DNA from 3 places in the Streptomyces sp. NPDC047000 genome. Region 1 is predicted to be linked to each of the others. Evidence: riboswitches for the same ligand, from Rfam matches in the RefSeq annotation. Region 1 holds a riboswitch; each other region holds the start of a gene.
The links. Region 1 has a riboswitch for S-adenosylmethionine ahead of ABZ862_RS13140 (amino acid ABC transporter permease). Riboswitches for the same ligand answer to the same signal wherever they lie in the genome.
Positions count from the first base shown of each region.

Region 1 (10,220 bases):
GTGCCGCGCGGAGGCGCCGTCGGGGCCGATGACGTCCAGGGCGCGGGTGGTGATCTCCTGCGCGGCCCGGGAGGCGGCGGACTCGGCCACGCTCGCGAGGATGGCGATCTCCGCGCACTCCTCGTCGTCGGCGTCCTCGCCCCGTGCGAGGCCGCGCACCAGGGCGTCCACCGCCTGCTCGGCGAGGGCGGACGCGGCACGTGCGACAACGGCGAGCTCGCCGTACGCGGTCAGCGCGTACGGATCGTGCGGCGGGCCGTCGGGCCAGGGCTGGGGCGAGAAGGGCTGCCAGGAGGACCTCTTGCCCCTTCCGTGCTCGCGGACCTCGGCCAGCAGTCCCTCGGCCACGCCGAGACAGAACTGGACCGAGACCAGCCGCGCGGTCGGCGCTGCCAGGGAGGAGAAAGGTGACAGGACGCACTCGTCCGGTGAGAGGGAGCCGAGCACATCGCCGGCCGCGACCGGCGCGGAGTCGAACTCCACGCCGCCGCCGGCCGCCGGCCGCAGGCCGAAGGTGTCCCCGCCGCTGCCGCTCACGACGCCCGGGCGGGCGGGGTCGACCAGGACGGCCAACGGCTCACCGGTGCCGTACTCGGCGGCCCGGACCACCAGCCGGTCGGCGATCCCGGCCCCGGTGGCGTACCTCTGACGGCCGTTCAGCAGATACCCGCGCGACGTGGGGGTCAGGACGAGCGGTGGTTCGTGTGAGGCGATGCCGCCTCCCCAGCACCACCGCCCGGCCGCCGCATCCCGCTCGATACGGGCGGCACGGGCGGGGCCGGCGAAGAACCGGGCGCTGTGGGACAGGAAATAGTGGTTGCCCAGCAGGTGGCCGACGGCCCCGTCGGCGGCGGCGACGGTCCGGACCACCGCGTAGGCCGTGCGCCAGTCCGCGCCCCCTCCCGCGTGCTCGGCCGGCGCCAGCAGGGTCAGCAGTCCCGACTCGCGCAGCCGTGCGACCTCGTCGAGCGGGGCTTTGCCGGCCTGTTCGCGCTCGGCCGCGTCCGTGGCCAGGTCGTCCGCCATCTCACGGGCTATGTGCAGCCAGTCGGCCCGCGCGGCTCCCGCGCCGGTCGCCTCGTCCGCCGTCACCGTCATGCCCGTACCCGCTTCGTACGACTGCGGCCGCGGCGGCAACCGCCGCTGCGGCCACGGTTGTCGCTGCGGCCCGGTGCTGTGGTCATGACGTCTTCCTCCAGGGGACCGAGGACGACGCGGTGCCCGGCCGGGCGGCGTGGGGGTGCGGCGGTGCGCGGTGACGCGTCGGCTTCATCATCCTCACTCTCCTCTTCGACCAGCGTCAACATTTTCCTAGTAACTCGATAGGAAAACTAGGGATTCTGGTGGGCGGCAGGTCGTCGGCCGGGGTACGAGCCGGGGACCGCGAACGTTCCGTGGTCAGTTCGACCGGAGGGAGTGCCCTCGTCGGCGCCATTCCTCCGCGAGGAGTTCGTAGGAGCGGACCCGGTCCGGGTGGTCGTGGGTGATCGTCGTGACGAGCACCTCGTCCGCGCCCGTGGCCTCCCGCAGTTGTTCCAGCCGGTCGGCGACCCGGCCGGGTGAGCCGACGAACCGGGTGTCGAGGCGGTCCTGGACGAGGGCCCGGTCCTCGTCGGTCCACGGGCGGGCGCGTGCTTCCTGGGGCGTCGGAAACTGTATGGCGCCCTCGGCGGTGCGGATGCTGTGGACCCACGGGCCGTAGCCGGTGGCGAGTTCGCGGGCGGTGGCGTCGTCCTCGGCGACGACGACGTCCGCCGAGACGCTGACGTAGGGCTTGTCGAGGAACTCGGAGGGTTGGAAGAAGGCCCGGTAGCCGTCCACCGCCTCCAGGACCGTGGCCGGGCTGACGTGGTAGTTCGCCGCGAACCGCAGCCCCCTCTCCCCGGCCGTCTCGGCGCTCTGACCGCCGCTGCTGCCCAGGATCCACACCTCGACGTCGGCGCCCTCCCCCGGCACGACGTGTGCCTCGACGCCCTCCGGCGAGCGGTAGGTGCCCGCCAGCAGGGCGAGGATGTCGTCGATCTGCTCGGCGTAGTCCTGGGACTCGGCGCCCGGCAGCAGGAGCAGCCTGCGCTGGAGGGCGACGCGGGGTGAGCCGAGCAGATGCTCGAAGGAGAAGCGGGGCGGGATCAGCAGGCCGTTGGGGGTGCGGCCGTCGACGACCGGGGTCGCCGTCGGTGACGGTGCGGCCGGCCGGCCGGGCGGGCGGCCTCCTGAGCGGCCCAGGCCCAGATCGAAGCGGCCCGGGTGCAGCGCGTCGAGCAGGCCGAACTCCTCCACGGTGGACAGCGCCGTGCGGTGCCCGAGCTGCACGGCCCCGGAACCGAGCCGGATGGTGGAGGTGGCGGATGCGGTCAGGGCGAGGACGACGGCGGGTGACGTGCCCGCCACGCCGGGATTGAGGTGGTGCTCGGCGAACCAGTAACGGGCGTACCCGAAGCGCTCGGTCTGCCGTGCGAGGTCGATGGAGTTGCGCAGGGCGTCCGCCGCCGTCGAGCCGGACGGGATCGGGACCAGGTCGAGGACGCCGAGGGAGAGGTCAGACACGGGTGGACTCCTGGGTGATCGGTGAGGCCGGAAGCACGGGGCTCCGGTCCGGGGGCGGGTCCGTGACGTCCCCGGTCGGCGGCGCGCTCCCGGCCACCTCGTGGAAGCGCTCGCGCGCCGGCTTCCGCACCCCGGTGACGGGGTCCGGCCGGTGCACGGTCAGGGTGATCGCGAGGGACTTCACGACGCCGCCCGCCGCTCGTCGCGCGCGTGGTCGGGGTGGGCGAGGCCGAGGTTGTCGCGGAGGGTGGTGCCCTCGTAGTCGGTGCGGAAGACGCCCTGTTCCTGGAGCAGCGGGACGACCTTGTCGGCGAAGTCGTCGAGGCCGCCGGGGGTGATGTGCGGGACGAGGATGAAGCCGTCACTGGCGTCGGCCTGCACGAAGTCGTTGATGGTCCGGGCGATGGTTCCCGGCGAGCCGACGAAGGTCTGGCGGTTGCCGGTGTGGATGACCAGGTCGCGGATGGACCAGTTGTTGGCCTCGGCCAGCTCGCGCCACTCGCGGGCGGTGGCCAGCGGGTCGCGGTACATGCGTACCTGGGCGCGGCCCTTGGAGATGTGGTGGTCGCTGACGTCCGGGTCGATGTCGGGCAGCGGGCCGTCCGGGTCGTAGGAGGACAGGTCCCGGTTCCAGACGAACTCCAGGTGCCTGAGGGCGGTGGCCCCGCTGACCTGGAGGCGGCGCACCTCGCGGGCGAGTTCCTCGGCTTCGGCGTCGGTGTCGGCGAGCGCGAAGGAGGCCGCGGGCAGGATGAGCAACTGGTCATGGCGGCGGCCGTACTTGGCGAGGCGGTTCTTGACGTCCGTGTAGAACGTCCGGCCCGCGTCGAGGGTGGCGTGCCGGCTGAAGATGGCGTCGGCGGAGGAGGCGGCGAACTCGCGGCCCTCCTCCGAGTCGCCGGCCTGGAAGATGACCGGGCGGCCCTGCGGAGAGCGTGGGACGTCGAACTGGCCGTGGATGTCGAAGTGTCGGCCGGTGTGGACGAAGGAGCCGGCCTTCGCGTCCCGCAGGAAGGTGCCCGTCTCCCGGTCGGCGATGATCTCGTCGCCGTGCCAGGAGTCGAAGAGCTCGTTCGCGGTGGCCAGGAACTCCTTGGCGCGGGAGTAGCGCTCGTGCTGCGGGAGAAAACCGCCGCGGCGGAAGTTCTCGCCGGTGAAGGCGTCCCAGGAGGTGACGACGTTCCAGGCGGCGCGTCCGCCGGAGAGGTGGTCGAGGCCGGCGAACTGGCGGGCCACCTCGTAGGGCTCGTTGAAGGTGGAGTTGATGGTGCCGGTCAGACCGAGGTGCTCGGTGACGGCGGCCAGGGCGGCGAGGACGGTGAAGGTGTCGGGGCGGCCGACGACGTCCAGGTCGTAGATCTTGCCGCCCTGTTCGCGCAGCCGGAGTCCCTCGGCGAGGAACAGGAAGTCGAACCTGGCGCGTTCGGCGGTCCGTGCGAAGTGGGCGAAGGAGCTGAACTCGATGTGGCTGCCGGCTTTCGGGTCGCTCCACACGGTGGTGTTGTTGACGCCCGGGAAGTGTGCGGCCAGATGGATCTGCTTCAGCGGCTTGCTGCTCATGTCGGTGCGGTCCTTCCGGCTCAGGCGGCGGAGTAGCGGTTGGCGGGGCGGACGAGGCCCAGCAGGCCGCGCAGGGTGTCGGCCTCGTAGGCGGTGCGGAAGGCGCCGCGGCGCTGGAGTTCGGGCACCAGGCCCCGGGTGACGGCGGGCAGGTCGTGCCCGGCGACGGCGGGCCGCAACCGGAACCCGCTCAGCCCCTCTGCCGCGAACTCCTGCAACAGGTCCGCGAGTTGACCGGGGGTACCGGCGAAGATGCGGGCGTCGCCGGTGTACGGCTCCCCCGCGAGCGCGTCGAGACGTGCCCGGCGGTCCTCCGCCGCGGCCTGCTCGTCGTCGAGGAAGACCACCAGGTCCCCGAAGACGTGGACGAGTTCACCGGCGCGCCCGGCCGCCTCCTGCTCGGCGCGGATCTCGGCGACGATCGCGCGGGCCTGGCCGGCGTCGTGCGGGGTGACGTACCCGACGTCGGCCTGGCGGGCGACCAGCCGGTACGGGACGGTCTGGTGGGCGAGGGAGGTGACGAGCGGCTGGCCCTGCGGCGGGCGCGGCGTGATGGACGGGCCCCTGACGCTGAAGTACCGGCCCTCGAAGTCGATGTGGTGCAGCTTGTCGCGGTCGACGAAGCGCCCGGTGGCCACGTCCCGGATCTCCGCGTCGTCCTCCCAGCTGTCCCAGAGCCGGCGCACGACCTCGACGTGATCGGCGGCCTCGTCGAAGAGGTCGGTGAGCCGCTCCTGTCCGGCCGGGGTGCGGAGCTCGTCCAGGTCCAGCGGCGGGAAGGTCCGGCGGCCGAAGTGGTCGGCCTCGTGCGGGCGGGCGCTGATCTGTACCCGCAGGCCGGCCCGTCCGGTGCTGACGTGGTCGAGGGTGGCGATCGCCTTGGAGATGTGGAACGGCTCCGTGTGGGTGGCGATCACGGTCGGCACCAGTCCGATGTGCCGGGTCAGGGGTGCGATACGGGACGCGGTGAGTACGGCGTCGAGGCGGCCGCGGACCTGGTCGGTGCGGCCGTCGAGCTCGCCGTAGTGGGAGGACTGCAGGCCGAGTCCGTCCTCGAAGGTGACGAAGTCGAGCAGACCGCGCTCGGCCTCGGCGACCAGGTCGGCCCAGTAGCCGGCGGTGAACAGGTCCCGGGGGCGGGCGACTTGCTCCCGCCAGGAGGCCGGGTGCCAGCCGGTGCCGTCGAGGGCCACGGCAAGGTGCAGCGGAGAAGGGGACACGGATGAATGCCTTCCTGGAGGTCCGTACGAGGAAGCCGGCCCGATGGGACGGGGTGAACGGCTGTCGGCGAGGAGCGAGTCGGGTCCGCCGGCCGGAGGCCGGGGTCAGGGGCGGCAGGGGCCGTCGGCCACGCTCCGAGGGCCGGCGTGGGGCCGGGAGTGCGGGCGGACGGCACGGGGCGCCCGTGTCGGGTGACGCGCCGTCGTCCTAACCGCCGTCGTCCTAACCGCGACCGTCCGGACCGCGACCGTCCGCAGGGGCCACGGCGCGGTCATGCCGCGTCTTCCGCAGCGGCGGCTCCGGTGTTCCGTACGAGTGAGAAGACCGTGCGGCAGCGCAGGGTGAAGCCGATCGACTCGTACAGCCGGACGGCGTCGGTGTTGGTGGCGGCGGCGTGCAGGAAGGGGTGTTCCCCGCGTTCCTTGATGCCGGCCGCGACCGCGCGGACCAGACGCGTGGCCAGGCCCCGGCCGCGGTGGGCGGGGTCGGTGCACACGGCGCTGATCTCCGTCCAGCCCGGCGGGTGCAGGCGTTCGCCGGCCATCGCGATCAGCCGGCCGCGGTGACGGATGCCCAGGTAGGTGCCCAGCTCGACGGTGCGGGGCAGATAGGGGCCCGGTCGGGTGCGGGCGACCAGGTCGAGGATCTCGGGTACGTCGGCGGGACCGAGCCGTACCGCTTCGGGGTCCGGCTCCGCCCGCAGCGCGGTGTCCACGAGCTGGACGCCCTGGCCTGTCTCGACGAGCTCCCAGCCGTCCGGCGGTTCGGCCACGCCGCGTACCGCGGCGCTGCCGCCGGGGCCGACGAGCACGGCCAGGTCGGCCCAGGCGCGCGGGTCGTCCTCGTCGGTGACGGCGTGGAAGGGGGCCACGTCGGCCGGGTAGCGGGCGGCGCGGCCGACGCGTTCGGCGAAGCGGGCGTGCGGGCCGGTGAGCGCGGCCCAGGCGGGGTTGTCGAGGACGTGGGAAGAGGTGGCTTCGAGGCTGGCGACGGACATCGCGTGACGGCTCCGGTGCTGGGGGCGCGGGGCCGGGCCCCGCCGCGCGGCGGCGGCGGGGTTTCCGGCCGGGGGGCGGGTCAGGAGTTGTCCAGGGGCAGGCCGGGCGGGTTGACCTCGGACTTGGCGACGGCCTCGTCGGAGAGGTTGTAGGCCTTGAGCCACTCGGCGTACTGACCGTTCTTGATCAGGTGGTTGATGGCGTCGGCGAGCGGTTCGGCGAGGCCGCTGTCCTTCTTCGCGGTGGCCGCGATCAGGCCCTGTAGGGCGGCGCCGGCGCCGGAGTAGGTGCCCGCGGTGCGGGTGGCGGCGGGCGTGCCCGCGGTCTGGCGGTTGTGGTAGGCGAAGCCCGGGTTGGGGCCGAAGGAGGCGTCGACCTTGCCGCTGGACAGGGCGAGGTAGGTGCTGTTGCTGTCCTGGAAGTACTTGACGGTGAGCTTCTTGCCCTCCTTGGCCAGCTTCGCCTTCCACTCCAGGAGGATCTTCTCCTGGTTGGTGCCGGAACCGACGGCGATCGTCCTGCCGGCGAGGTTCTCGTAGTCGCCGTCGAAGTTCCAGGTGCTCTTCTTGGGCACGATGAAGGCGAGGTTGTCCTGCCGGTAGGAGGCGAACTCGTACTTCTTCTTGCGTTCCTCGGTGTCGGTGACGTTGGAGAAGGCCACGTCGACCTTGCCGCTGTCGATGCCGACGAAGAGGTTCTCCCAGGTGGAGTTCTTCACCTCGGGCGTGAGACCGAGGACCGCGGCGACCAGGCGGCCGAGGTCGGGCTCGGAACCGGTGAGAGTCTTCTGGTCGCTGCCCACGTAGGCCAGCGGGGCGAAGCCGGCCGGCAGGGCGCCGATGCCAATCTCCAGCTTGCCGCTCTTCCTGACGGCGGCGGGCAGTTCGGCGCTGATGGACTTCACCTCGGAGACCTTGATGGAGGTCTGCCGGGCGGCTCCGTTGGAGACCTGTCCGACGACGACCTCGCCGGACGTGACGTTCTCGGTGGAGGCGGCCGCGTCGCTGTCGCCACCGCAGGCGGCGAGCCCGGTGGCCAGGGAGGCGACCGCGGTCGCCGCGGTGATGCCGCGTATCAGGCTGCGTCGGGTGAAGTGGGCAGACGTAGACATGGCCGTTCCTTGTCGCTCAGGGACGTGGTGTGGGTGGGGGTGGGGAGGTCGTGGGGTGCGGCGGGCTCAGCGGGTCCTGCCGCAACGGGCTCTGTTTCAGAGGACCTTGCTGAGGAATTCCCTGGTCCGCTCGTGCCGGGGCCTGTCGAGGACCTCGGAGGGCGGGCCCTGCTCGACGATCCGGCCGCCGTCGAGGAAGACGACCCGGTCGGCGATCTCGCGGGCGAAGCCGATCTCGTGGGTGACGATGACCAGGGTGGTGCCGCTGGTCGCCAGGTCCTTGATGACGGCGAGGACTTCGCCGACGAGTTCGGGGTCGAGGGCGGAGGTGGGTTCGTCGAAGAGGATGACGCCGGGGCGCAGGGCGAGGGCGCGGGCGATGGCGACGCGCTGCTGCTGGCCGCCGGAGAGCCGGCGCGGGTAGGCGCCGGTCCTGTCGGCGAGACCGACCCGGCCGAGCAACTCGCGTGCCAGCTGCTGCGCTTCGGTCTTGCCGAGTCTGCCGGTGGCGACCGGGGCGGCGGCCACGTTGCCGAGGACGGTCAGATGCGGGAAGAGGTTGAAGTTCTGGAAGACGAACCCGATCCGCCCGCGCTGGGTCAGGATCGCCCGCTCGCTCAGCTCCTTGAGCCGCTCACCGTGCCGCTTCACACCGATGAGTTCGCCGTTGACGCTGACGTAGCCGATCTCGGGTTTCTCCAGGTGGTTGATGACCCGCAGCAGGGTGGACTTGCCGGAGCCGGAGGGGCCGAGGACGACGGTGACCTCGCCGGGCCGGACGGTCAGGTCGACGCCGTCCAGCACCCGGTGGGTGCCGTACCACTTGTGCACGTCGTGGACCTCGACGGCGGCAGGCTCCGTCTCGAGCCTCGCGAGGATGCCGGCGCTCATACGGCGGCCTCCCGGCGGACGCGGTCGCGCAGGTCGCCGAGGCCGGCCCGCAGCTTCTGCAACGGCGTCGGCGGCAGGCTGCGGGTGGCGCCCCGGGCGTAGTGCCGCTCGACGTAGAACTGGACGACGGAGACGACGCTGGTCAGGATCAGGTACCAGACGGTGACGACCAGCAGCAGCGGCACGATGTCGCCGGGGTAGGTGGAACCCATGGTCTGCGCGGAGCCGAACAGGTCGAGCAGGGAGACGTAGAAGACCAGCGAGGTGGACTTGATCAGACCGATGAGCTGGTTGACGTAGTTGGGGGTGATGGAGCGCAGCGCCTGCGGGAAGACGATCTTCCGGAACTGGTAGCCCTTCGGCAGGCCGAGTGCGGAGGCCGCCTCGTGCTGGCCCTGGTCGACGGAGAGGATGCCGCCGCGGACGACCTCGGCCGCGTAGGCCGCCTCGTTGAGGCTGAGGCCGATGACGGCGACGGCCATGTCGGTGGCGAGCTTCGACTCGTCGAAGGAGAAGAAGGACGGCCCGAAGGGCACGCCGACGCTCAACGTCTTGTACAGGGCACTGAAGTTGTAGAGGAAGAGCAGCACCACGATGAGCGGGACGGAGCGCAGCGCCCAGACGTAGGTCCAGCTGACCGCGCGCAGCACGGGGCTCCTCGAGAGCCTGGCCAGCGCGAGCAGGATGCCGCCGGCCAGGCCCAGCACCGCGCTGTAGGCGGCCACTTCGAGGGTGATCAGCAGTCCGTCGAGGATGGTGGGCCGCAGGAACCAGTAGCCGAAGCGGTCCCACTGGTAGAACGGGTTGGAGACCAGTCCGTGCACGAACTGGGTCACGAGAACGAGGACGACGGCGGTGGCGATCCAGCGCCCCGGTCGGCGCAGCGGCAGAACTCGCTGAGCGGTGAACGGTTTTGACGGTGGGTCGGTTGTCGGCGCCTCGGTGAGGGTGACGGTGGCGCCTGGGGGTTCGCTCATGGTGGGCTCCGGCTGGGTCGGAACACCCCCGGAGCACGGCGGTGCGCGGCGGCGCACACGGCGGCGGGGTACCCGGGGGCTGGGCGGACGACGGCACACCGCGCGGGGGCGGTGTCCGTCATGTTCGTCAGGAGGAGGGCGGGCGCTGCGGGGAGGTGTCAGCCCCGACAGCGGGCGCGGCCCGGCGCGGTACACAGTGCGCTGTTCACGCGGAGCAGATCGACGGCGCGATCGGCGACGAGAGGGTTCGGGTACGGCTGTACGGAGCCCTGGGAACGGCGTGCGGCCGTTCTGGGAGCTGCGTACATGGCGTCACCCTCACTGTTCCGGCCCCGGGGGGCCTCGCGCTTACCGAAACGTCGTCCGGTCCGGTCGTCACCTGGGGCACCCCACCGCGGTGCGAGGGTTGCCGGTCAGCAAGCCAGGGCTTGTCGCTGACGCTCATGACCGTTCTGGGCGGTAGTCAAGACAACCACCCGAACGAATGTCAACGCCGGTCCAGCTGGTGGAACGGCCGGGGCGGATCCTGGTGGGCCGCCCGGTCCGGCCCTCGTGGCTGGTTCAGCCTCGGTGGCCGATCGCGCTGCGGACGCGGAGCAGATCGATGTGACGTCGGGAGGTCAGAAGAGGCGAACGGCCCGCTCGGACGGTGACCGGAGCACGGCGCCTCATATTTCCCTACCTATCCACTAGGATTCCCCCAGTGAGTGTCGATCCGACCGACACCCACGTCAAGAGGGCCGTCCCGCATCACGGACGCCCCCACCGGACCACGGAGTCGGCCACGACCTCGCACCGGTCACCACAGCCGCTGCCGCCGGTACGCCGCGCGCCTTCGCGGACAACCACGCCACGAACTGCCGCGCGCCCGCACGGACCTGCTCTCCTGCCCGCCGCCCCCGGGTTCCCGAGCCG
Region 1 covers NZ_JBEYWE010000006.1:207,312-217,531, reverse strand. Annotated here, with positions in the region: gene ABZ862_RS13180 (acyl-CoA dehydrogenase family protein) at 1-1,098, opposite strand, end outside; gene ABZ862_RS13175 (LLM class flavin-dependent oxidoreductase) at 1,399-2,547, opposite strand; gene ABZ862_RS13170 (hypothetical protein) at 2,540-2,731, opposite strand; gene ABZ862_RS13165 (NtaA/DmoA family FMN-dependent monooxygenase) at 2,728-4,107, opposite strand; gene ABZ862_RS13160 (LLM class flavin-dependent oxidoreductase) at 4,128-5,327, opposite strand; gene ABZ862_RS13155 (GNAT family N-acetyltransferase) at 5,600-6,325, opposite strand; gene ABZ862_RS13150 (ABC transporter substrate-binding protein) at 6,406-7,437, opposite strand; gene ABZ862_RS13145 (amino acid ABC transporter ATP-binding protein) at 7,534-8,328, opposite strand; gene ABZ862_RS13140 (amino acid ABC transporter permease) at 8,325-9,305, opposite strand; SAM riboswitch class IV at 9,645-9,754, opposite strand; gene ABZ862_RS13135 (putative leader peptide) at 9,867-9,977, opposite strand.

Region 2 (10,220 bases), on a different contig from region 1:
CCGTCGGCCACCTCGCGGTCGGTCGAGGCGACGATCACCGGGCGGCCCGGCGGCTCCGCGCGCACCAGTTGGCGGATGAGTTCGTCGGCGGTGACCCCTGGCTTGGAGAACAGCACCCGCACCCCGCGCGGCGGCGCGAGCAGCACCGGGGCGGCCAGTTCGGCGCCGTCGAAGACGCAGGTGACCTCCGCGCCGGTCTGCGCGGCGAGCGCGGAGAGCTGCCCCAGCAGCCTCAGCCGCTGCTTCTCCAACGGCATCTGGGGATAGCCGGTCTTGGTCACGTTGTAGCCGTCGACGACCAGATGCGCCTGCGGCAGCGCGAGCAACTGGTCGAGAACGGCCGGATCGTGCTCGGACAGCGCACGCGTCGCGATGTCCTTCGGTGTCATACGTCCCGGTTCGACCGCGTCGACCGTCTCGGCCGGACGCACCGACACCGGCGGCAGGGCGAGTTCGCGTCTGAGGCCCTGTGCGGCGTCCAGCACGGTGTCCAGCAGCAGCCGCACCCGCATGTCCTCGACGCTGCGCCCTTCCCGGGCCGCGCGGCGGGCCGCCTCCAGGGCCGCCTCGGTCTCCGCGAGACGCGACTTGAGCCGCCGGCTCTCGCTCTCCGCGGCGGACACCTGGGCCTGGCCCTCGGCCCGTACGGCCTCGATCTCGCCCACCGCCTTGCGCAGCGCGGCCTCGCCGCGCTTGACGTCGCTGTGCGCCGCGCGCAGCTTGCGGTGCAGTACGTCGGTTTCCTTCCTGGCCGCGTCCAGCTCGGTCCGCAGCCGCTCCGTCTCGGAGCGGGTCAGCTCCCGGGCCCGCTCCAGTTCCTCGCGCAGCCGCTCCAGTTCGGCCCGGCTCTCCTCACCGGCCCGCTCGGCGTCGGCCCGCTGGGCCTCCTCGCCCGCCGCGGTCACCAGCTTGGCCCAGTCGGCCGGGCGCAGTACGTAGGCCGCGGCGGCGACGTCGAGGGGGTCCGCGGCCGGGGGCGCCGCACCGGAGTCCAGGGCGCCGCACAGTTCCGGCTGGGCCTCCCGGAGTTTCTCGCCGATGCGCTGGCGGAACAGCGGGTCGGTCTCCAGGGCCGCCGCCATGGCGTTGCCCGCGAACTTCGCCCGCCGGTTCGGGGCGAACCGGGCGTACTGTCTCAGCTGCGCGGGCAGCTCGGCGACCGTCAGTCCGCCGAAGCCGTCCGAGACGATCTGCACGACCCGGCGGCGCACGCCGTCGGGCAGCGGACGGTCGAGCGTCTCCGCGGCGCCGTCGTCAGGCTCCGCGTCCGCGGTCTCCACCATCCGTCACCACCCATGCCTCTGTCTGGCCCCCTGCGAGGGGCCGTCCGCGGGGCCGCTCCCGTCAGGAGCCGGCGCCCGGCCTGTCCACCAGTTCCACCTGATCCACGGCGTTGCACCAACGGCACCGCACCGACTCGATGGTCTCACTGACCACCTCGCGCTCCTCGACCGTGGGCTCCCCGGCCAGGTCGAGGTGGACGTACTCCACCACCTTCGAGGAACGGGTCACGTCGAAACGGGTGAGGTTGCCGCACAGGGTGCAGCGCCACCGCGTCGTGGCGGTCGGCAGGGGAACCGTCATCGGGGCTGTTCGCCTTCCTTCTCCATGGTCCTTCGCCAGGTCCGGGCGCTGTCGCAGTGTCCAGTGTCCGTGACCGCCGGTTGCCCGGCGCGTTTGGCTCGTAACCCTACGGCCTGGCGGGTACTCGTCGCCCGTCCGTCCACGGCGGCGAGGCGGTCCGCGCCGTTGCGTCCCGTTACGTCATGCTCTATCACCATGATCGGCAACTGGAGCACACCGGCCGGCCGGGCGCTGAGGGCGCTGCGCCGCACCCCGGCACCGATGACGCACGGCCTGATCGCGCTGTGCGCCCTCGTCTTCCTGGCCGCCCCGGTCTCCGGCCTGAACCCGTCCTACGGGTCCGGCGCGGCGCTGCTCACCGCCCGGCACGCCTATTTCCGGCGCTGGGGCGTCGTCCCGGCGGACCTCTTCGACAGCGCCGCCCGCGAGGCCCTCACCCCCGTCACCGCGCTCTTCGTGCACGCCAACTGGGTGCATCTGCTGGGCAACATGCTGTTCCTCTACGTCTTCGGCGCGATGACCGAGGCCCGGATGGGCCGCCTGCGGTTCGTGCTGTTCTACGTCGGCTGCGGGTATCTCGCCCTGCTGGGCTACGCCGTCGCGAACTCCGCCTCCGGGCAGGCCCTGGTCGGCGCGTCCGGGGCGATCTCGGCGGTGCTCGGCGCCTTCCTGTTCCTCTTTCCGCGGGCCCGGGTGACCAGCCTCTTCCCCTTCCTGTTCTTCCTTCCGCTGCGGCTGCCGGCCTGGGTGGTGCTGCCGTTCTGGGCGGCCGTCCAGTGGCTGGCGGCCCAGCGGGCGCCCCAGGGACCCGGCGTGGCCTACCTCGCCCATCTGGTGGGCTTCGCGCTGGGGCTCTGCTTCGCCTGGGTGCGGTTCGGGCGTGCGACTAGAGTGAAAGCCGCGCAAGCCGCCCCAGCTCAGGCTCCGGCCCACGAGGGAGAGAACCAACCGTGATCACCGCGATCGTCCTCATCAAGACCAGCGTGGACCGGATCCCCGAGATCGCGGAGTCGATCGCCGCGCTGGAGTCCGTCAGCGAGGTGTTCTCCGTCACCGGGACGTACGACCTGATCGCGATGGTGCGGGTGCGGGAGCACGAGGAGCTGGCGTCGGTCATTCCCGGGCGGATCAGCAAGATTCCCGGGGTGGAGGCCACGGACACGCACGTTGCTTTCCGCACGTACTCCCAGCATGACCTGGAGGCGGCGTTCTCCATCGGGCTGGATTCCTGACGGAGCCCTGCCGGGTGGGGGCCCGGTCAGGGGGTGGGGGCGCGTGGTGCGTTCGCGGGTGCGGGTGCGTCGTGGTTGTTCGCGCCCACGCGGCGGAGCCGCACATCGGCACAGCCCCGCGCCCCTGGGCCGGCTGGAGTGGCCGGCGCTTCCACATGACCGGTGATCAGTTGCCGTCTTCCTGGACGGGGACGCAGCGGCCGTCCTTGGTCTCGTAGGTCCACCGGGCGCCGTGGGTGACCAGTTCGCGGACCGCGGTGAGGAAGCGGTCGATGTGTTCGTCGGGGGTGCCGGCGCCGAAGCTGACGCGGAGGGCGCTCAGGGGGTTCTGCGGGGCGCCGCACTCCGCCTCGGTGGCCGGGGCGGTGCCCAGCAGGGTGCGGAGCAGCGGGTGGGCGCAGAAGAGGCCGTCGCGGACGCCGATGCCGTACTCCGCGGAGAGGGCCGCGGCGAAGTGGGAGCTGTTCCAGCCCTCGACCACGAAGGACACCACACCGACCCGCGGGGCGTCGTCGCCGAACAGGGACAGCACTGTGACCTGGGGAACCTCGGCGAGGCCCGCGCGGACCCGGGCGATCAGGCGCTGCTCCCGGGCGACCAGCGAGGCGAAGCCCGCCTCGGTGAGCGCCGTGCAGGCGGACGCGATGGAGTAGGCGCCGATGACGTTCGGTGAGCCGGCCTCGTGGCGGGCGGCGCTGTCGTGCCACTCCACGGCGACCGTGCCGTCGGTGTCCCGGGTGACCCGGCGGCTGGCGCCGCCCCCGGCGAGGTAGGGCTCGGCGGCGCGCAGCCAGTCGGCGCGGCCCGCGAGGACGCCGGAGCCGAACGGGGCGTAGAGCTTGTGGCCGGAGAAGGCGACCCAGTCGACGTCGAGGTCGCGTACCGACACCGGGTGGTGCGGGGCGAGCTGGGCGGCGTCCAGGACGATCCGGGCGCCGTGCGCGTGGGCGGCGGCGGCGAGTTCGCGCACCGGCCACAGCTCGCCGGTGACGTTGGAGGCGCCGGTGACGCAGACCAGGGCCGGGCCGTGGGGGTCGCGGCCGGCGAGGGCCCGCTCCAGGGTCTCGACGGCCTGGCGGGGGCTGCGCGGGGCGTCGAGGACGGTGAGGCGGGCGCTCTGCCAGGGCAGCAGGGCGGCGTGGTGCTCGGTCTCGAAGACGTAGACCTCGCAGCCGGCGGGCAGCGCGGCGGCGAGCAGGTTGAGGGAGTCCGTGGTGGAGCGGGTGAAGACCAGCTGGTCGTCGGGGCGGCAGTCGAGGAAGGCGGCGACGGTGCGGCGGGCGTTCTCGAACAGCTCGGTGGAGAGCTGGGAGAGGTGTCCGGCACCGCGGTGGACACTGCCGTAGTACGGGGCGTACGCGGCGACGTCGTCCCAGACCCGCTGGAGCGCGGGCGCGCTGGCCGCGTAGTCGAGGGCGGCGTAGGTGACGGAGCCACCGGTGACGAGCGGCACGGCGACGTCCCGCCCCAGCACGGGCAGCGGAGCGCAGGGGGGCTCTTCGGTGGCGGCGGCGGTACGGACAGCGGTGGCGGTGGCGACGGACATGGCTGAACTCCCGTGAGGCAGAAGGACTCACCACGCGGGCGCGTGCGACCGGTGCCGGGTGCCGCGCGGAAAGCGGCGGTCACCGGGCCGGTGCGGACGGCTCGAGCGGGGTGAAGACGAAGGAAGGAAGAGCGACAGGGCGGTCCGGGGGCGCGGAGAGAGCTCTGCGGCCCTGGTGCCTGTCGTCGGGTTCCCGTCACCCGCCGAGTGGCGGGGCGGCCGGGCGGTCCGGAACGGCGGACCGCCGGTCGAGCCGGTCACAGACGGCGGAGGGGAGGTGACGACAGGGCCTGAGGCCTGTACACCCGATGGTCGTCGCGGAGGGGGCGGGCACCGCCGGTGTCCACGGCTTGATCGGCCGGACAGGCCTAGCGCATTCGCTTGCTCACGGAAGGCTCCTCGACGACCAGGACCCCTGATACGCGAGGGGTCCGCGCTTGCCGTGGACGTTGCTGTCCACGACCTGGTCTTCACCCGGGGCACCCCGCCACGGACGGAGGGTTGCCGGACAGTCGGCCGGGGCCTGATGACTGTCACTCATGACCTGGTCCAGAATCTTGCCACACGATCACCACCGCGCAAGACGCGGTCCACATACCGGACCGGCGGAGAAGCGCGGAGGTGAAGGGGCGGAGGGGGCGGAGGGGGCGGACCGCCGGCCGCGCAGCCGCCCCCGGGAAGCCGTCAGGCGTGCCGGCTCAGGCGTGACTCGCCGCCACCCAGCGTTCCAGTGTCCGCGCCGCCGCCCCCGAGTCGATCGACTCGGCGGCCTTCGCCATCCCGGCCGCCAGCTGCGAGGCGAGCGGCGCGTCGGCCGGGTCCAGGGCCGCGAGGGCGGCGGCCGAGTTGAGCAGCACCGCGTCGCGGACCGGGCCCCGCTCGCCGTTCAGGAGCCGGCGGGCGACATCGGCGTTGTAGGAGGGGTCGCCGCCGCGCAGGGCGTCCACCGGCACCCGCTCGATGCCGACGTCGCGCGGGTCGAAGGTCTCCTCGGCGACCTTGCCGTCGCGGACGGTCCACACCCGCGAGGTGGCGGTCGTGGTCAGCTCGTCGAGGCCGTCGTCGCCGCGGAACACCAGCGAGGAGTTGCCCCGGTCGGCGAGGACTCCCGCGATGATCGGCGCCATGCGCGGGTCGGCGACGCCGATCGCCTGGGCCTTCACCTTGGCCGGGTTGGTCAGCGGGCCGAGCGCGTTGAACACCGTACGGATGCCCAGCTGGCCGCGGGCGGCGGCGACATGGCGCAGCGCGGGGTGGAACTTCACGGCGAAGCAGAAGGTGATGCCGGCCTCCTCGGCGACCTCGGCGACCCGCTGCGGGGTGAGGTCGAGGTTGACGCCGAGCTTCTCCAGGACGTCGGAGGAGCCGGAGGCGGAGGACGCGGCCCGGTTGCCGTGCTTGACGACCTTGGCGCCGGTGCCGGCGACGACGAGCGCCGACATGGTGGAGATGTTGACCGTCCGCGCGCCGTCGCCGCCCGTGCCGACGATGTCGACCGTACGGCCGGACACCTCGATGACGTTGGCGTGCTCGTACATCGCCCGGACGACGCCGGTGATCTCCTCGACGGTCTCGCCCTTGGCGCGCAGGGCCACCACGAACCCGGCGATCTGGGCGTCGGTCGCCTCACCGCGCATGATCCGGTCCATCGCCCAGGCGGTGGAGTCGGCGCTCTGGTCACGGCCGTCGAGCAGGGCGTTCAGTACCTGGGGCCAGGAACGGCCCGCCGCGGTGTCGCCTCCAGCGGGGGTCACAGCGCTCATCAGCCGCTCCTGGGTGTCCTGGGTGTCGTGAATCGGGGTGCGACCCCAGCCTAGTGCCGCGGCAGGCAATGTTTGCCCGTGAAGGAGCGGCGTCCGGTGCGTGCTCTCTGGGGGTCCCCCCTGCTCGAAGAGCTTGGGGGAGTGCCGGCCGGAAGCCCCCGTACTGGATGTACTCGGGCTTTCGGCCGGTGCGGCGAGTGGGGGTCCCTGCTCGAAGAGCTTGGGGGAGTGCCGGGCGTCGCGACGGGGCGAACATTGCCTGCTGCGGCACTAGAGCCGCAGGGATCGACGAGGGGCCCCGTCCGAACACCGGACGGGGCCCCTCGGCTGTGGCGTGGCGACACGCGGTGATCCAGGTGATCAGTGGTGACCGTGGCCGCTGGTGATCTCCTTGTACTCCTCGACGGTCGGCTTCGGGATCTGGTTCTCCTCGCCGTAGTACGCCTTGCTGAGCTTGGCGCGCAGTTTCAGCGAACCCTTCACCTTGCGCTCGACGCCGTTCTCGTCGACCGTCGGGCCGATCTCGGCGGGCGTGTACTGCTCGTGCGCGGTGAGGGTGTGCAGCTGCTCCTGGCTGAGCGGCTCGTGGACCTCGATGAACTCGCCGTGCGGCAGGCGCTTGATGATGCCGGTCTCCCGGCCGTGCAGCACCTTGTCACGGTCGCGGCGCTGGAGGCCGAGGCAGATCCGCTTGGTGGTGATGAACATGATCACCGGGCCGACGAAGACGAAGATCCGGACGAACCAGGTGACCGAGTTGATCGACAGGTTGAAGTGGGTGGCCCACAGGTCGTTGCCGCCGCCGATCAGCAGGGTGAAGTACACCGTCAGCCAGGCGACGCCGAACGCGGTGCGCGTCGGGGCGTTGCGCGGGCGGTCCAGGATGTGGTGCTCGCGCTTGTCGCCGGTGACCCAGGACTCGATGAACGGGTAGACCGCGATCGCGACCAGGACCAGCGGGAAGACCACCAGCGGGATGAACACGCCCAGGACGAGCGTGTGGCCCCAGAAGTTGATCTCCCAGCCCGGCATGAAGCGGATCAGGCCCTCGGAGAAGCCCATGTACCAGTCGGGCTGGGCGCCGGTGGACACCTGGTCCGGACGGTAGGGGCCCATGGCCCAGATCGGGTTGATCTGCGCGACCGCGGCGATGGCCGCGATGACGCCGAAGACCAGGAAGAAGAAGCCTCCGGCCTTGGCCATGTAGACCGGCAGCAGCGGCATGCCGACGACGTTGTTGTTCGTCTTGCCGGGGCCCGCGAACTGGGTGTGCTTGTGGTAGAAGACCAGGATCAGGTGGCCCACCATCAGCCCGAGCATGATGCCCGGCAGCAGCAGGATGTGGACCGAGTAGAAGCGGGCCACGAAGTCGCCGCCGGGGAACTGGCCGCCGAAGAGGAAGAACGACAGGTACGTGCCGACGATCGGCACGGACAGGACGGCGCCCTCCATGAACCGCACACCGGTGCCGGACAGCAGGTCGTCCGGGAGCGAGTAACCGGTGAAGCCGGTGAACATGCCCAGGACGAGCAGCAGGAAGCCGAACAGCCAGTTGACCTCACGCGGCTTGCGGAACGCGCCGGTGAAGAACACGCGCATCATGTGCACGAACATGCCCGCGATGAAGACCAGCGCGGCCCAGTGGTGGATCTGCCGGATGAGCAGCCCGCCGCGCACGTCGAACGAGATGTGCATGGTCGAGTTGAACGCCTCGGACATCAGCTGTCCCTGGAGCGGGACGTAGCTGCCGTGGTACACCACCTCGTTCATCGACGGGTGGAAGAACAGCGTCAGATACACACCCGTGAGGATGATGATGATGAAGCTGTACATGCACACTTCGCCCAGCATGAACGACCAGTGGTCGGGGAAGATCTTGCGCATGTTGGACTTGGCCAGGGAGTAGATCCCCAGCCGGCCGTCGGCCCAGTCGGCCACCCGCTCACCGGCGGGTGCCTTGCCGCGGTCGCGGCCGGACGCGTTGCTTGCCGTAGTACTCATCCGCGCTCCCAGAATGCAGGACCGACGGGCTCCTCGAAGTCGCCGAGCGCCTGGAGGTAGCCCTCACTGTCCACACCGATGCGCAGCTGCGGCAGGGCGTGGCCGGCGGGGCCGAAGATCACTCGGGCGCCGTCGGAGAGGTCGAAGGTGGACTGGTGGCACGGGCACAGCGCGTGGTGCGTCTGCTGCTCGTACAGGGAGATCGGGCAGCCGACGTGGGTGCAGATCTTCGAGTAGGCCACGATGCCCTGGTGGGACCACTCGAGTTCCTGCTTGTCCTTGATGTTGTCCGGCTGGAGCCGGATGATCATCAGGGCCGACTTGGCGATCTGGGTCTGGAAGTCCTCGTCGGTCTCCTCCAGCCCGTCGGGCTTGGCGAAGGTGAGCGAACCGACGCTGATGTCCTCGGCCTTGAGCGGCTCGTTGGTGTTCATGTTGACCAGGCGCTTGCCCTTGGCCCACAGGGTGTGCCGCAGCGAGGTGCCGGGCAGCGGGCCGAGGTCGCGCAGCAGGATGACACCGGAGAGCGGCACCAGGGTGAGCGCTCCGAGCATCGTGTTGCGGATCAGCTTGCGGCGGCCGAGCGCGGACTCCTTGGCGCCCTGCCGGAAGTCCTCGAGGACCTTGGCACGGACGTCCTGGGGGGCCGCGATGGCGTGCCGCTCGTCGGTCATCTCCGCGTCGGACATCAGGGTGCGCGCCCAGTGGACGGCGCCCGCTCCGATGCAGAAGAGCGCCGCACCGAGGGTCAGGCCCAGCGCGAAGTTCAGCGCGCTGATGTGACCGATCGGGAAGACGTAGATGCTCTTGTCGTGCGGGATCGACACGTACGAGGCGATGAAGCCGACGGTCGCCAGCATCGACAGCGTGAACAGCAGGGCGACCGTGCGCTCGGAGCGCCGGGCGGCCTTCTCGTCGATGTCCTGGATACGGTGCTCGTGCGGCGGCAGGCCCGGGTCGGCGAACGGGTGCTTCTCGTCCGCGACGCTCACCGTGCCGTGCGCGGTGTCCTGCCCGGTGGGCAGGTTCTCTTCCGGAATGTCTTGGCTACTCATGACTTCTTGGCCTTTGCGGTCCGAGCGGCGACCCAGACGGCGACCGCGATCAGCGCGCCGAGTCCGAAGATCCAGCCGAACAGGCCCTCGGTGACCGGACCGAGACCGCCCAGTTCCAGACCGCCCGGGTTGGTCGTCTCGTCACCGTTGACCGCGTTCAGGTACGCGATGATGTCCTTCTTGTTCTGCTGCGACATCGTCGTGTCGGGGAAGGACGGCATGTTCTGCGGGCCGGTCTGCATGGCCTCGTAGATGTGCTTCGGAGCGACGCCCGTGAGCGACGGGGCGTACTTGCCCTTGGTCAGCGCGCCGCCCTTGCCGGTGAAGTTGTGGCACTGGGCGCAGTTGGTGCGGAACAGCTCACCGCCCTTGGCGATGTCGGCGCCGTCCTTGCTGTACTGCTCCTTGGTCGGCACCGAGGGACCGGCGCCCAGCGAGGCGACGTACGCCGCGAGCTGGTCGATCTGGGCCTGCGTGTACTGGACCTTCTTGCGCGGTGCCTGGGCGCCGGCCGAGGTGGCGGCCGGCATCCGGCCGGTGCCGACCTGGAAGTCGACGGCGGCGGCGCCCACGCCGACCAGGCTCGGGCCGTCGGAGGAGCCCTGGCCACCGGTGCCGTGGCAGCTGGCGCAGCCGACCGAGTAGAGCTTCTTGCCCTCCTCGATGGTCAGGGACTGGGCGGTTTCATCGGCCTGCGCCTTGCTCGCGGGCGCGAAGGCCGCGTACAGCCCCCCGGTGGCCGCCAGCGCGAGGAGTAGGACGACGACCGCCGCCAGCGGATGGCGTCGTCGTGCGGAGAGCTTTTTCACGATTACCCCGGTGTCAGGATCTTCTGCGTCGATGCTTCTGGTGAGGGATCGGCTCGTCGTGGCCGGGCGGTCTCCCGCTGAACTGCGGGACCTGCGGTGACCGGCTGCCGCGGACGGGCAGCCCGGTTACTTGATCAGGTAGATCGTGGCGAAGAGGCCGATCCAGACCACATCGACGAAGTGCCAGTAGTAGGACACGACGATGGCGGCGGTCGCCTGCTCGTGCGTGA
Region 2 covers NZ_JBEYWE010000004.1:30,621-40,840, reverse strand. Annotated here, with positions in the region: gene ABZ862_RS08950 (NYN domain-containing protein) at 1-1,283, opposite strand, end outside; gene ABZ862_RS08945 (hypothetical protein) at 1,345-1,584, opposite strand; gene ABZ862_RS08940 (rhomboid family intramembrane serine protease) at 1,780-2,538, shown strand; gene ABZ862_RS08935 (Lrp/AsnC ligand binding domain-containing protein) at 2,535-2,816, shown strand; gene ABZ862_RS08930 (aminotransferase class V-fold PLP-dependent enzyme) at 2,983-4,362, opposite strand; SAM riboswitch class IV at 4,791-4,907, opposite strand; gene trpD (anthranilate phosphoribosyltransferase) at 5,061-6,125, opposite strand; gene ABZ862_RS08920 (cytochrome bc complex cytochrome b subunit) at 6,486-8,126, opposite strand; gene ABZ862_RS08915 (Rieske 2Fe-2S domain-containing protein) at 8,123-9,181, opposite strand; gene ABZ862_RS08910 (c-type cytochrome) at 9,178-9,990, opposite strand; gene ABZ862_RS08905 (heme-copper oxidase subunit III) at 10,117-10,220, opposite strand, start outside.
Region 2: linked by a shared signal. The riboswitch ahead of ABZ862_RS08930 (aminotransferase class V-fold PLP-dependent enzyme) and the one ahead of ABZ862_RS13140 (amino acid ABC transporter permease) in region 1 are both predicted to bind S-adenosylmethionine.

Region 3 (10,220 bases), on a different contig from region 1:
GGCCGGCCGTCGCCCAGGCCGCGCCGGTACTCGGAAAGCAGGTTCAGCTGGGCGGTGGTGAAGTCGTCGGTGTCCTCGCCGGAGACGATGTTGCCGGACAGCAGGTTGAGACCGTTCCCGGCGGCCCAGCGGACCGACCGCAGGCTGCCTGCGCCGTACCAGATCCGCTCCACCAGACCGGGGTCGTGCGGCTGCAGCCGCGGCCGCTGGACGTTGCCGGGCGAGTGGATCACGGTGTCCGGGCCGCCGAGGTAGTCGCCGCGCAGGTTGTCGACGAGGCGGGTGATCCGACCGTACGACAGGTCGAAGCTGCGCCAGTCGCCGTCGTACACGAGGTCGCCGAGCAGCTCGGCGTGCGGCATCCCGGTGCTGAAGCCGATCTGGAGGCGGCCGCGGGACAGTACGTCGGCCAGGGCCAGGTCCTCGGCGAGGCGGAAGGGGCTCTCGTAGCCGATCGGGATGACCGCGGTGCCGAGCTCGATCCGCTCGGTGCGCTGGCCGGCCGCGGCGAGGAAAACGGCGGCCGAGCCGACGCCGTGCTCGAGGTGGCGCTGGCGGATCCAGGCGCCGTCGTAGCCGAGCCGTTCGCCGTACTCGAAGAGTCGGAGGGTCTCCTCCAGGCCGGTGTACGGGTCGTCGTCGGCGAAGTTGCCCGGGGTGAGAAGGGCCAGTGAGGTGATGGTGGGAGTGCTCATGCGGCCCTCAGTTCGTGGTGGTCTCGGTGGCGGGGACGGGGACGTGGGCGCCGGGTATCGCCGCGAGCAGTTCGCGGGTGTAGTCGTGGCGGGGGCGGGTGAACAGTTCCTCCGGCGGGCCCGTCTCGACGACGCGGCCGGCCCGCATGACGGCGACCTCGTGCGCGATCTGCCGTACGACGGCCAGATCGTGGGAGATGAAGAGGTACGCCACACCCGTGTCGGCCTGCAACTCGGCCAGCAGCTCCAGGACTTGGGCCTGCACGGACACGTCGAGCGCGGAGACCGGCTCGTCGCAGACCACCAGGTCGGGGGAGAGGGCGAGGGCACGGGCGATCGCCACGCGCTGCCGCTGCCCGCCGGACAGTTCCGCCGGGCGGCGCTCCAGCGTCGCGGCGGGCAGCGCCACCCGGTCGAGGAGTTCGCGGGCCCGGGCGACCCGGGAAGCACGGTCGCCGACCTTGAAGGCACGCAGCGGCTCGGTGATCACCTCGGCGACGGAGAAACGCGGGTCGAGCGAGGCGTAGGGGTTCTGGTAGACGAGCTGTGCGCGGCGGCGCAGTTGCCTGACCTGGGAGCCCCGCGCGGTGGTGACGTCGGTGCCGTCGAAGAGGATCCGTCCGGCGGTCGCGTCGGCGAGGCGGAGCAGCAGGCGGGCGGTGGTGGACTTGCCCGAGCCGGACTCGCCGACCAGGGCGAGGGTCCGGCCGCGGTGGAGGGTGAAGCCGACGTCGTCGACCGCGCGCAGGGTCTCCGGCTTGCCTCCGGCGCGGGGAAGCCTGAACTCCTTGACCAGGTTGCGGACTTCGACCAGTGGCGCAGTCTCCGCCCTGGGGAGGGAGGCCGGGGTGCGGGGCCGGGCGGTGGTCAGGCTCGGGGCGCTGGCCAGCAGGCGCCGGGTGTAGTCGTCCTGCGGGTCGGCGAGGATGTCCCGGGTGGGGCCTGCCTCGACGACCTTGCCCTGGGACATCACCACGAGGCGCCGGGCCCGGTCGGCTGCGACCCCGAGGTCGTGGGTGACGAGCAGGACCGCGGTGCCCGACTCCTCGGTGAGGTGCTGGAGACGGTCGAGGACGCGCCGTTGCACGGTGACGTCGAGCGCGCTGGTGGGCTCGTCGGCGATGATCAGTTCGGGCCGGCCGGCGATGGCGATGGCGATCAGGGCGCGTTGCCGCATCCCGCCGGACAGTTCGTGCGGGTACTGCCGGGCCCGGACGGCCGCGTCGGGCAGCCCGGCCCGGTCCAGCACCTCCACGGCCTCGGACGCCGCCGACCGGCGGGTCGCCAGACCGTGGATGCGCAGCACCTCGGCGACCTGTTCGCCGATCCGCTTGACCGGGTTGAGGGACACCGCCGGGTCCTGCGGGACCAGTCCGATCCGCGCTCCGCGCACGGTGCGCAGTTCCGCCTCCGACAGCGTGGCCAGGTCGTGCCGGCCGAAGCGGACCGTGCCCGCGTCGATCCGGCCGTTCGCCGCCAGGAGCCGGATGACGGCGTGCGCCGTCGTGCTCTTGCCGGAGCCGGACTCGCCGACCACCGCCGTCACCTCTCCCGGCCGTACGTCGAGGTCCACGCCGCGGACGGCCTCGACCGTACCGCCCCGGGTGCGGTACGACACCGACAGACCTCGTACCTCCAGCAGTGGTGCGGTCACGTCTTCACCGTCCTCACCGTTCTCAGGTTCGTCGGTCATCGCTGCCGGGACCATTCGCCGTCCAGCGCCCGGGCGATGCGGTTGGTGGCCAGTACGGTCGCGGCGATCGCCAGCCCGGGCAGTGCGGTCATCCACCAGGCATTGGCGAGATAGTTGCGGCCGTCGGAGATCAACGTCCCCCACTCCGGAGCCGGCGGGGGAGCGCCGTAGCCGAGGAAGCTCAGGGCCGACACGGCCAGGACGGAGGAGCCGAAGTCGAGGGTGGCCAGCACGATCACCGGGCCTGCCGCGTTGGGCAGCACATGCCGGCCCAGCACCGAGTACCAGCGGGCCCCGCTCGCGCGCGACGCCTCCACGAACACCGCCTGCCGCACCCGCAGCACCTCCGCGCGCGCCACCCGCGCGAACGCGGCGACGCCGGCGGTGCCGACCGCCACCGCCACCTTCACCGTGCCGTAGCCGAGCGCGGTGACCAGGGCGAGGGACATGAACAGCGCGGGGACGGACAGCAGTACGTCGACGAAGCGCATGATCACGTCGTCCACCCAGCGGCCCGCGAACCCGGCGACCACCCCCAGCAGGCCGCCGACCACGAACGCGACCAGCACGGCGATCAGCGTGGCCTTCAGGGACAGTTGGGCGCCGTGCACGACCCGGGAGAACACGTCGCGGCCCAGCTCGTCGGTGCCGAACCAGTGACTGCCGCTCGGTCCGCGGAAGTTCCGTGACGGGACGCCCTTCAGCGGGTCCTGCGAGGTGAACAGGTCCGGCCGGAACGAGGCCGACACCACCAGCACGAGGACGACCACCGACAGCAGCAGCCCCGGGCGGCGCATCACGAACCGCAGCAGCCGCCGTACGTCCACACGACGCCCGGGATCAGGCTCCGGTCCCGCCTCGACCGGGCGGGCCGGTCCCAGTGCCGCCTCGGCCGGGTCGTCGACAAGGCTCTGGCTCATACGAGTGCCGCCCTTCTGCCCGAGGCCACCACGATCCGCGGGTCCAGGAGTGGATACACGAGGTCGATGACCAGGTTCGTCGTCACGAAGATCAGCGCGCCGAACACCACCACCCCCTGCACCAGCGGGATGTCCTGGGCCGTGACCGCCGCCGCGGTCACCCGGCCGAGGCCGTCGCGGGAGAACACCGTCTCGACGACCACCGAACCGGCGATCAGCTGCCCCACCAGCAGGCCGACGACCGTCAGCGCCGGCAGGGACGCGTTGCGCAGGGCGTGCCGCAGATGCACCCGCCACCGTCCCGCGCCCTTGGCCCGGGCGGTCTCCACATACGCCTGGTCCAGCGCGGTGAGCAGGCTCTTGGCGAGCACCTGCGCGATCTGCGCGCCGGTCGGCACGGCCAGCGTCAGCGCCGGCAGTACCAGCCCCTTGAATCCGTCGTTGCCGAACGCGGGGAACCAGTGCAGCCGGAAGGAGAACATCTCGACCAGCAGCAGTCCCACCCAGAACGTCGGGACGGACACCCCCAGCGGCGGCAGTGACAGCAGCAGCTGCCGCAGCCAGCGCCGGGCGATGTATGTCGCCAGCACCGCCAGGCCGCCGCCGAGAAGCACCGCGAGCAACAGGGCCGCGCCGGTCAGCTGCAGCGTCTGCGGCAGCGCGTCGGCCAGCGTCGAGGTCACCGGCCGACCGGTGGACACCGAGTCGCCGAAGTCCCCGCGCACCGCCCGGCCGAGGTATTCGGCGTACTGCACCAGCACCGGCTTGTCGAAGCCGTACTCGTGCCGCAGGGCGGCGAGCTGCTCGGGATCGACCTGCCCCGAGTCCATTCCGGCACCGGCCATCGCCGTGACCGGGTCACCCGGCAGACAGTCCAGCACCAGGAACGAGACCGTGTACGCCGCCCACAGCACCCCGACCGCCTGCGCAAGCCGCTTGATCACATAGCGGCGCATGGGCTAGCCGATCCAGGTGTCGTGCAGCTGGAGCCGGCTGGAGGCGTCGAAGTCCAGGCCGTGCACCTTCTTCGACACGCCGAGCTGGGTCTGGAGCTCCACCACCGGCGCGTAGTAGGCGTTCCGCACGATCGACTCCTGAGCCCGGACCACCAGTTGCCCGCGCTTGGCCGCGTCGATGGTCGCGGCCTGCTCGGACAGCGCCGTGTCGAGGGAACTCGGAGGCAGGTGGTAGAAGTTGGCCAGCTTGGTGGAGAAGGAGCTGCGCAGGATGTCCGGGTCGGCGCGGGTGATGTTGCCCCACACCGCGTCGAAGTCACCCGACTGGAGGGTCGGGGCGAACTGCGTGACCTGGAGCTGCTTGAGGACCACGTCGACACCGACGGACTTGAGCTGCTGCTGGATCAGTTCCAGCGCGGGCTGGTTGGTGGCCGCGTTGGGGAACCACTTGACGGTCAGGCTGAGTTTCTTGCCGTCCTTGGCGCGGATGCCGTCGCTTCCGGTCTTCCAGCCGGCGCCGTCCAGCAGGGACTTGGTCTTGGCGGCGTCGAAGGCCAGACGGGAGGCGAGGTCGGTGTAGTCGGGTGTGGTGTGCGCGAGGACGCTGGTGGCCGGCTGGGTGCCGGTCGGGAACACGGTGTCGGCGATCTGCTGCCGGTCGATGGCGTACAGGATCGCCTGGCGCACCTTGGCGTCCTTGAGCAGCGGCCGTGAGTTGTTGAGGCCCAGACCGAACACGACGCCGGGGTTGGCCCGTCGCTGGAGGGTGACCTGGCCGCCCTTGAGGGCCGCCTCGTTGGCCTTGCCGACGCTGGAGACGGCGTCGACCTGGCCGGACTGCAGGCTGCCGGCCCGCACACCCGCCTCCGGCACGACCTTGAACACCAGCTTGTCCAGGTATGCCTCGCCCTTCTTGGACCACCGCGAGGAACCCCAGGCGTATCCGGTGCGCCTGGCGAGGGTGAGCGACTGGTTCTGAACGTACTGCTTCAGCACGAAGGGCCCGGATCCGATCACCCCGTCGCTGCACTTCTGCTGTGGGGTCTTCTTCACGCTGGCCGAGGACTCGATACCGAGCGAGTGCGTCGAAGTGGCTTGCAGGAACTGGGCGTTGGGTTGGCTGAAGGTCACCTTCACGGTGAGCGGGTCGACCACCGCGGTGCTCTTGACGCCGCTCAGATAGCCCTCGGCGAGAGTCCCCAGGGCGCCGAGCTTCGGCACCGCGTCGAAGTTGTCCTTGACCACCTGCGCGGTCAGCTTCGAGCCGTCGCTGAAGGTGACGCCCGAGCGCAGACGGAAGGTGAATGTGGTGGCGTCGGAGCTGACGTCCCAGCTCTTCGCCAGCCACGGCACGATCTTTCCGGTCCGGGGGTCCTGGTCCGTCAGGGAGTCCACGGTCTGGCGCACCGAGTAGACGGTCTCGTTGCTGGCGACCTGCTGCGGATCCACGCAGCCGGCGTCCGAGCCCACCGCGAAGGTCAGGGTGCCGCCGGACCGGGGTTGCCCGGCGCTGTTGCCGGAATCGCCGCCGCCTGAGCCGCAGGCGGTCAGCAGGACGCTGGTGGTCACAAGGGCGGTCAGTGCCGCCCACCAGGGGGTTCTGGCATCGGGAAATGCAGTCACGGAGGGCTTCTCCTGCTCGTGTCACCAGGCACGGGTGTGGTGTAGGGCATGGCCGTGCGTGGGCGTGCGGCCCCGGCCGGCGCGATGCCGGTGCCGGGGGAGCGCTGTGCAGACGGGGATCGAGGGGAAACGGGGATCAAAGACAGACGGAGATCAGGCGCAGGCGCAGGCGGGTGCGGCGACGGCAGGTGCCGAACCGAGGCCTGCGGCGGGAAGGGCCGTCAGGCCTGACAGAGACAGCTGGTCGAGCGCTTGAGGTCGATGTGGCGCCGACGCGAGAGGCGGGAGAACACGGTGGCGCCGGCGTAGCGGGCGCTGAGGTCACCACCGTGCCGCATGTCGGTCCTCCACATGTCCGGCCCCGGTTTCGAGGCCACGCGCTTGCGGGATCGTCGGTGATCCCGCCGGGCTTTCACCTGGAGCACCCCACCGCGTGGGAGGGTTGCCGGTCAGCGAGCCAGGGCTTGACGCTGACGCTCAATGCCGCTCGTGATCGTACGGAGCGGTTTTGTCATACGTCAATGGTGCACAAGGACGCCCTGTCAGGGGGCCGGGAGGGGAGTGCGTCCGGCTCAGGAGCCGCCGCGCTCGCGGGGGATCTGCTGGCCGGCCTCGATCGCCACCGGCAGCCGGTTCTCGGCCGGGGGCAGCGGGCAGGTGGCCAGGTCCGTGTAGGCGCACGGCAGGTTGGTGGCGCGGTTGAAGTCCAGGACGACCGTGCCGTCGGCGGCGGACGGATCGAGCGCCAGGGCCCGGTTGGCGGCGTAGGTGGTGACCCCGGAGGTCGCGTCGGTGAACAGCACCAACAGCCGGCCCGCACCGTGGCCGGGGAACGCGGTCAGCGACAGCGGGCGCCCGTCGAGCTCGAACTCGACCCTGCCCGGAGCGTCGTAGACATGCTCAAGGCCCTCGACCGCGGCGCCCACGGTGGTGGGTCGCGGTGTGTCGAAGGGGATGTACCGGCCGGTCACGGCCCAGCGCGGGTCGGGGGCGTAGGCGGGTGTTCCGGTGAAGGCCGTGCGCAGCGGTGCGTCCGGATGCCGGGGGCGCAGGATGTCCTGGCCTCCGCGCCGGGCGACCTCGATGACGGCGTCTCCCCAGACGGCGTCGACACCGCCGCGCTCGGGAAGCACGCCGAAGCGGTGCTCGCCGCGCACCGGCGTTCCGGCGACGACCAGTTCCTCGCCCTCGTCGAGGTCCACGACGACGCCTTCGGGGCCGGTGTGCCACGCGCCGGGCGCGTCCGGGAAGCGCTGGGGCCGGTCGTCGAGCCAGTGCAGACCGGTGATCGCCAGGAACCCGTGCGGGGCGGCGAGCCGGGCCGTCGAGCGCATCGTGCCGGACGAAGCGGGCGAACTTGTCGGCCAAGCCGGACGGAGTGCCGACGTGCCCGCGCTGCTGGCCGAGCGCGATGACGGGTCTCCCGCAGCGACCAGCCGTGCGCCTCCGCCTTCGCCCGCCCTTCGGCCACGACGGCGCGCCGGTCGGCGCTACGCCGCGCACCGAGGGAGCCGCCGTTCTCGCTGACGACCGGATCCTCCTCGGGCAGGGGACCGTCGGCGTCGCGGCCCGACAGGCCGATGCCCCACAGCAGTCCGGCGATCCCCAAGGCCGCGCCCGGGGTGACCAGGACGTACACCGCCCGGAAGCAGCTCTCGGACGAGAACGCCGACCCTCCGGGCCTCACCGGCAGCGCGGTGTCCTGTCCGTGGTGCCGACGCAACGCAGGCGATGACCGTACCGAGGCCCCGCCGTCGTGCGGGGCCTCGGTGGGCCGGGCTCATTCGAACGCCGCCGTATCGCGCGGTGCCTGGGCCGCGTGACCCCATCCCGGCGCACCGTCCGCAACTCTCGGCTGACGTTCTCGGCCGCGGCCCGCTCCGCGGCCGCCCGCTGACGCTCACCGGGGTGGCCGTCTGCAGGGCCCGCTGTTCGGGCGTGGCCACCGGGGGATCGAGCAGGGTGCGCAGCCCGCGGAAGACAACGAAGCACCGGGCTGCCGATCGAGGGGAAACGGGCCGAGCGCGGACGACCGGCCGGGGCTGCCGCGCAGGAGGCCTGCCCTTGACGCACACCTCAGAGGCAAGTGATGCGGCCTGTGCGATCTCCACGAACAGGTGGGGGAGTTCTCCGTGTCCGCGATGCAAGACCTGTCCGGAAGGTTATTGACCGACGTGGTGGACCTCTGCTGAACTTCCGTCTCATGAACCCGCGCGTGGACCTCACTCGGCGGCGCCACATCGATCTGGTGCACGTCTCCAGCGCGTTTTGTTGTTGCTGACGCGGCAAGGGATCGTCGTATCCACCTCCTGAGGGCTCCCCTCTCCTCTCGTCTCCTTCTCGTATGAGGCGGGAGCCTGTTCGCGTACGCCGACGCGGTCGCTGAGAACGCGACCGCAGCGGTCCTGCGACCACGCGTCTTCTCTCCGGCCGGCCCAGTCCGGTGTTCCGCGCGGTCGGCCAGTCCTGCGCGGTACCCCACCGCCTTCACTCGACTCCCCGTTCCCCAGCACCCCTTGGCGTGCCCATCTGCCCGGGAGGGATCCCCTCATGCCTCCGTCCGTCCGAAAGCTCACCGGCCGCATCGGCGCGGTCGTCGAGGGCGCCGACCTCGCGGCGCCGTCCGACCTCTCGACAGTCACGACGCTCCGAGACGCCCTCAACGAGCACAAGGCGATCGTGTTCGACGACGTGCAGCTCGACAACGCCGGCCAGGAGCGCGTGGCCGGGTGGTTCGGCGAACTCACCACCGCCCACCCGAACGTGCCGGCCGCCGACGGCACGACGAATGTCCTCGCCGTCGACAGCACGACGTCCAAGGCCAACGAGTGGCACACGGACGTCACCTTCGTGGTCAATCCACCGCAGCTCACCACGCTCCGGTCCATCGTGACCACGCCCTACGGCGGCCAGACGCTCATCGCCAACGCTGCCGCGGCCTACCGCGACCTGCCCGAACCGCTGCGCTCCCTCGCGGACACGCTGCGCGTCGTGCACACCAACCAGTACGACTACGCCCGCCCCGCAGCCACGACGGCGCAGCGACAGGAGTATGACCGGGCCTTCGTCTCGACGCCCTACGAGGCTGAGCACCCGGTCGTGCGAGTCCATCCGCTCACTGGCGAACGCGGGCTGTTCATCGGCGGGTTCGCCAAGCGGATCGTCGGCCTGTCGAGCAGCGACTCGGCCGATCTGCTGCGCATCCTCCAGTCGTATGTGACCCGTCCGGAGAACATCCTGAGCTGGACATGGTCCCCGAACCAGTTGCTGATCTTCGACAACCGGCTCACCCAGCACTACGCGGTGGACAACTACGGCGATCACCCGCGCCGCCTCAACCGGGTGACGATCGCAGGAGAGGTACCGACCGGCGTCGACGGCCGCCGCAGCGAGCAACTCGTCGGCGATGCCTCGCACTACAGCAGCGTGCCGGCGGTGGCGGCATGACCGGGCTCGGCCTCAAGGCGCCGGCCGTCACCAAAAACCCGGACGCCGAGACGACGGGCACGCGCGAACGCGAGGTGTTCCTGCCGCGCGACGCCCGCCGCCGGACGCCGCTCAGCACACTCCGCGAGCGCCTGCGCTGGCCGCTCGGCATCTACACGACTCCGGTCGCGATCCTCATCGCCTGGGAGATCCTCGCCCGGGCCGGAGCGGTGCCGAAGACCTACGCCCCCGCGCCGACCTCGATCGTGCAGTCGGCCGTCGACCTGTGGCAACAGGGCGTCCTCGGGCCCGACCTGGCCATCTCGCTTCAGCGGGCAGGCATCGGCCTGGCGATCGGTCTGACGGCGGGCGTCGTCACCGGCGTCCTCGGCGGGCTGCTACGCAGCGGCGAGTACCTGTTCAACGGTCTCGTGCAGGTGCTCAACACCATCCCCCTTCTCGCGGTGCTGCCGCTGATGATCGTGTGGTTCGGCATCGACGAGCTCACGAAGGTGTTGCTGATCTCCTTCGGCGCCGGTGTCCCGATGTACCTCAACCTGTTCGCCGCGATCCGGGGTGTCGACCAGCGGTTGATCGAGATGGCGCGCACGACGGGCGCGGGCACCTGGCGCCTGGTGACGCGCGTGCTGGTGCCCGGAGCCCTGCCGGGCTTCCTCGTCGGCCTCCGCTTCTCCCTCGCGTACAGCGTCCTGGGACTGGTCGCCGCCGAAACGGTCAACGCGGACAAGGGACTTGGCTTCCTCATCACTCAGGGGCAGACGTATCTCCAGACCAACCAGGTCTTCGTGGGGCTGGTGATCTACTCGCTCCTCGGTCTGCTCGCCGACCAGTTCGTCCGGGCTCTCGAGCGGGTGCTGCTGCGGTGGCGCCCCGGTTATGAGGCGTC
Region 3 covers NZ_JBEYWE010000021.1:40,550-50,769, reverse strand. Annotated here, with positions in the region: gene ABZ862_RS27675 (LLM class flavin-dependent oxidoreductase) at 1-695, opposite strand, end outside; gene ABZ862_RS27670 (ABC transporter ATP-binding protein) at 703-2,388, opposite strand; gene ABZ862_RS27665 (ABC transporter permease) at 2,385-3,308, opposite strand; gene ABZ862_RS27660 (ABC transporter permease) at 3,305-4,264, opposite strand; gene ABZ862_RS27655 (ABC transporter substrate-binding protein) at 4,268-5,887, opposite strand; gene ABZ862_RS27650 (putative leader peptide) at 6,109-6,225, opposite strand; SAM riboswitch class IV at 6,260-6,372, opposite strand; gene ABZ862_RS27645 (DUF1684 domain-containing protein) at 6,460-7,221, opposite strand; gene ABZ862_RS27640 (TauD/TfdA family dioxygenase) at 8,438-9,334, shown strand; gene ABZ862_RS27635 (ABC transporter permease) at 9,331-10,220, shown strand, end outside.
Region 3: linked by a shared signal. The riboswitch ahead of ABZ862_RS27650 (putative leader peptide) and the one ahead of ABZ862_RS13140 (amino acid ABC transporter permease) in region 1 are both predicted to bind S-adenosylmethionine.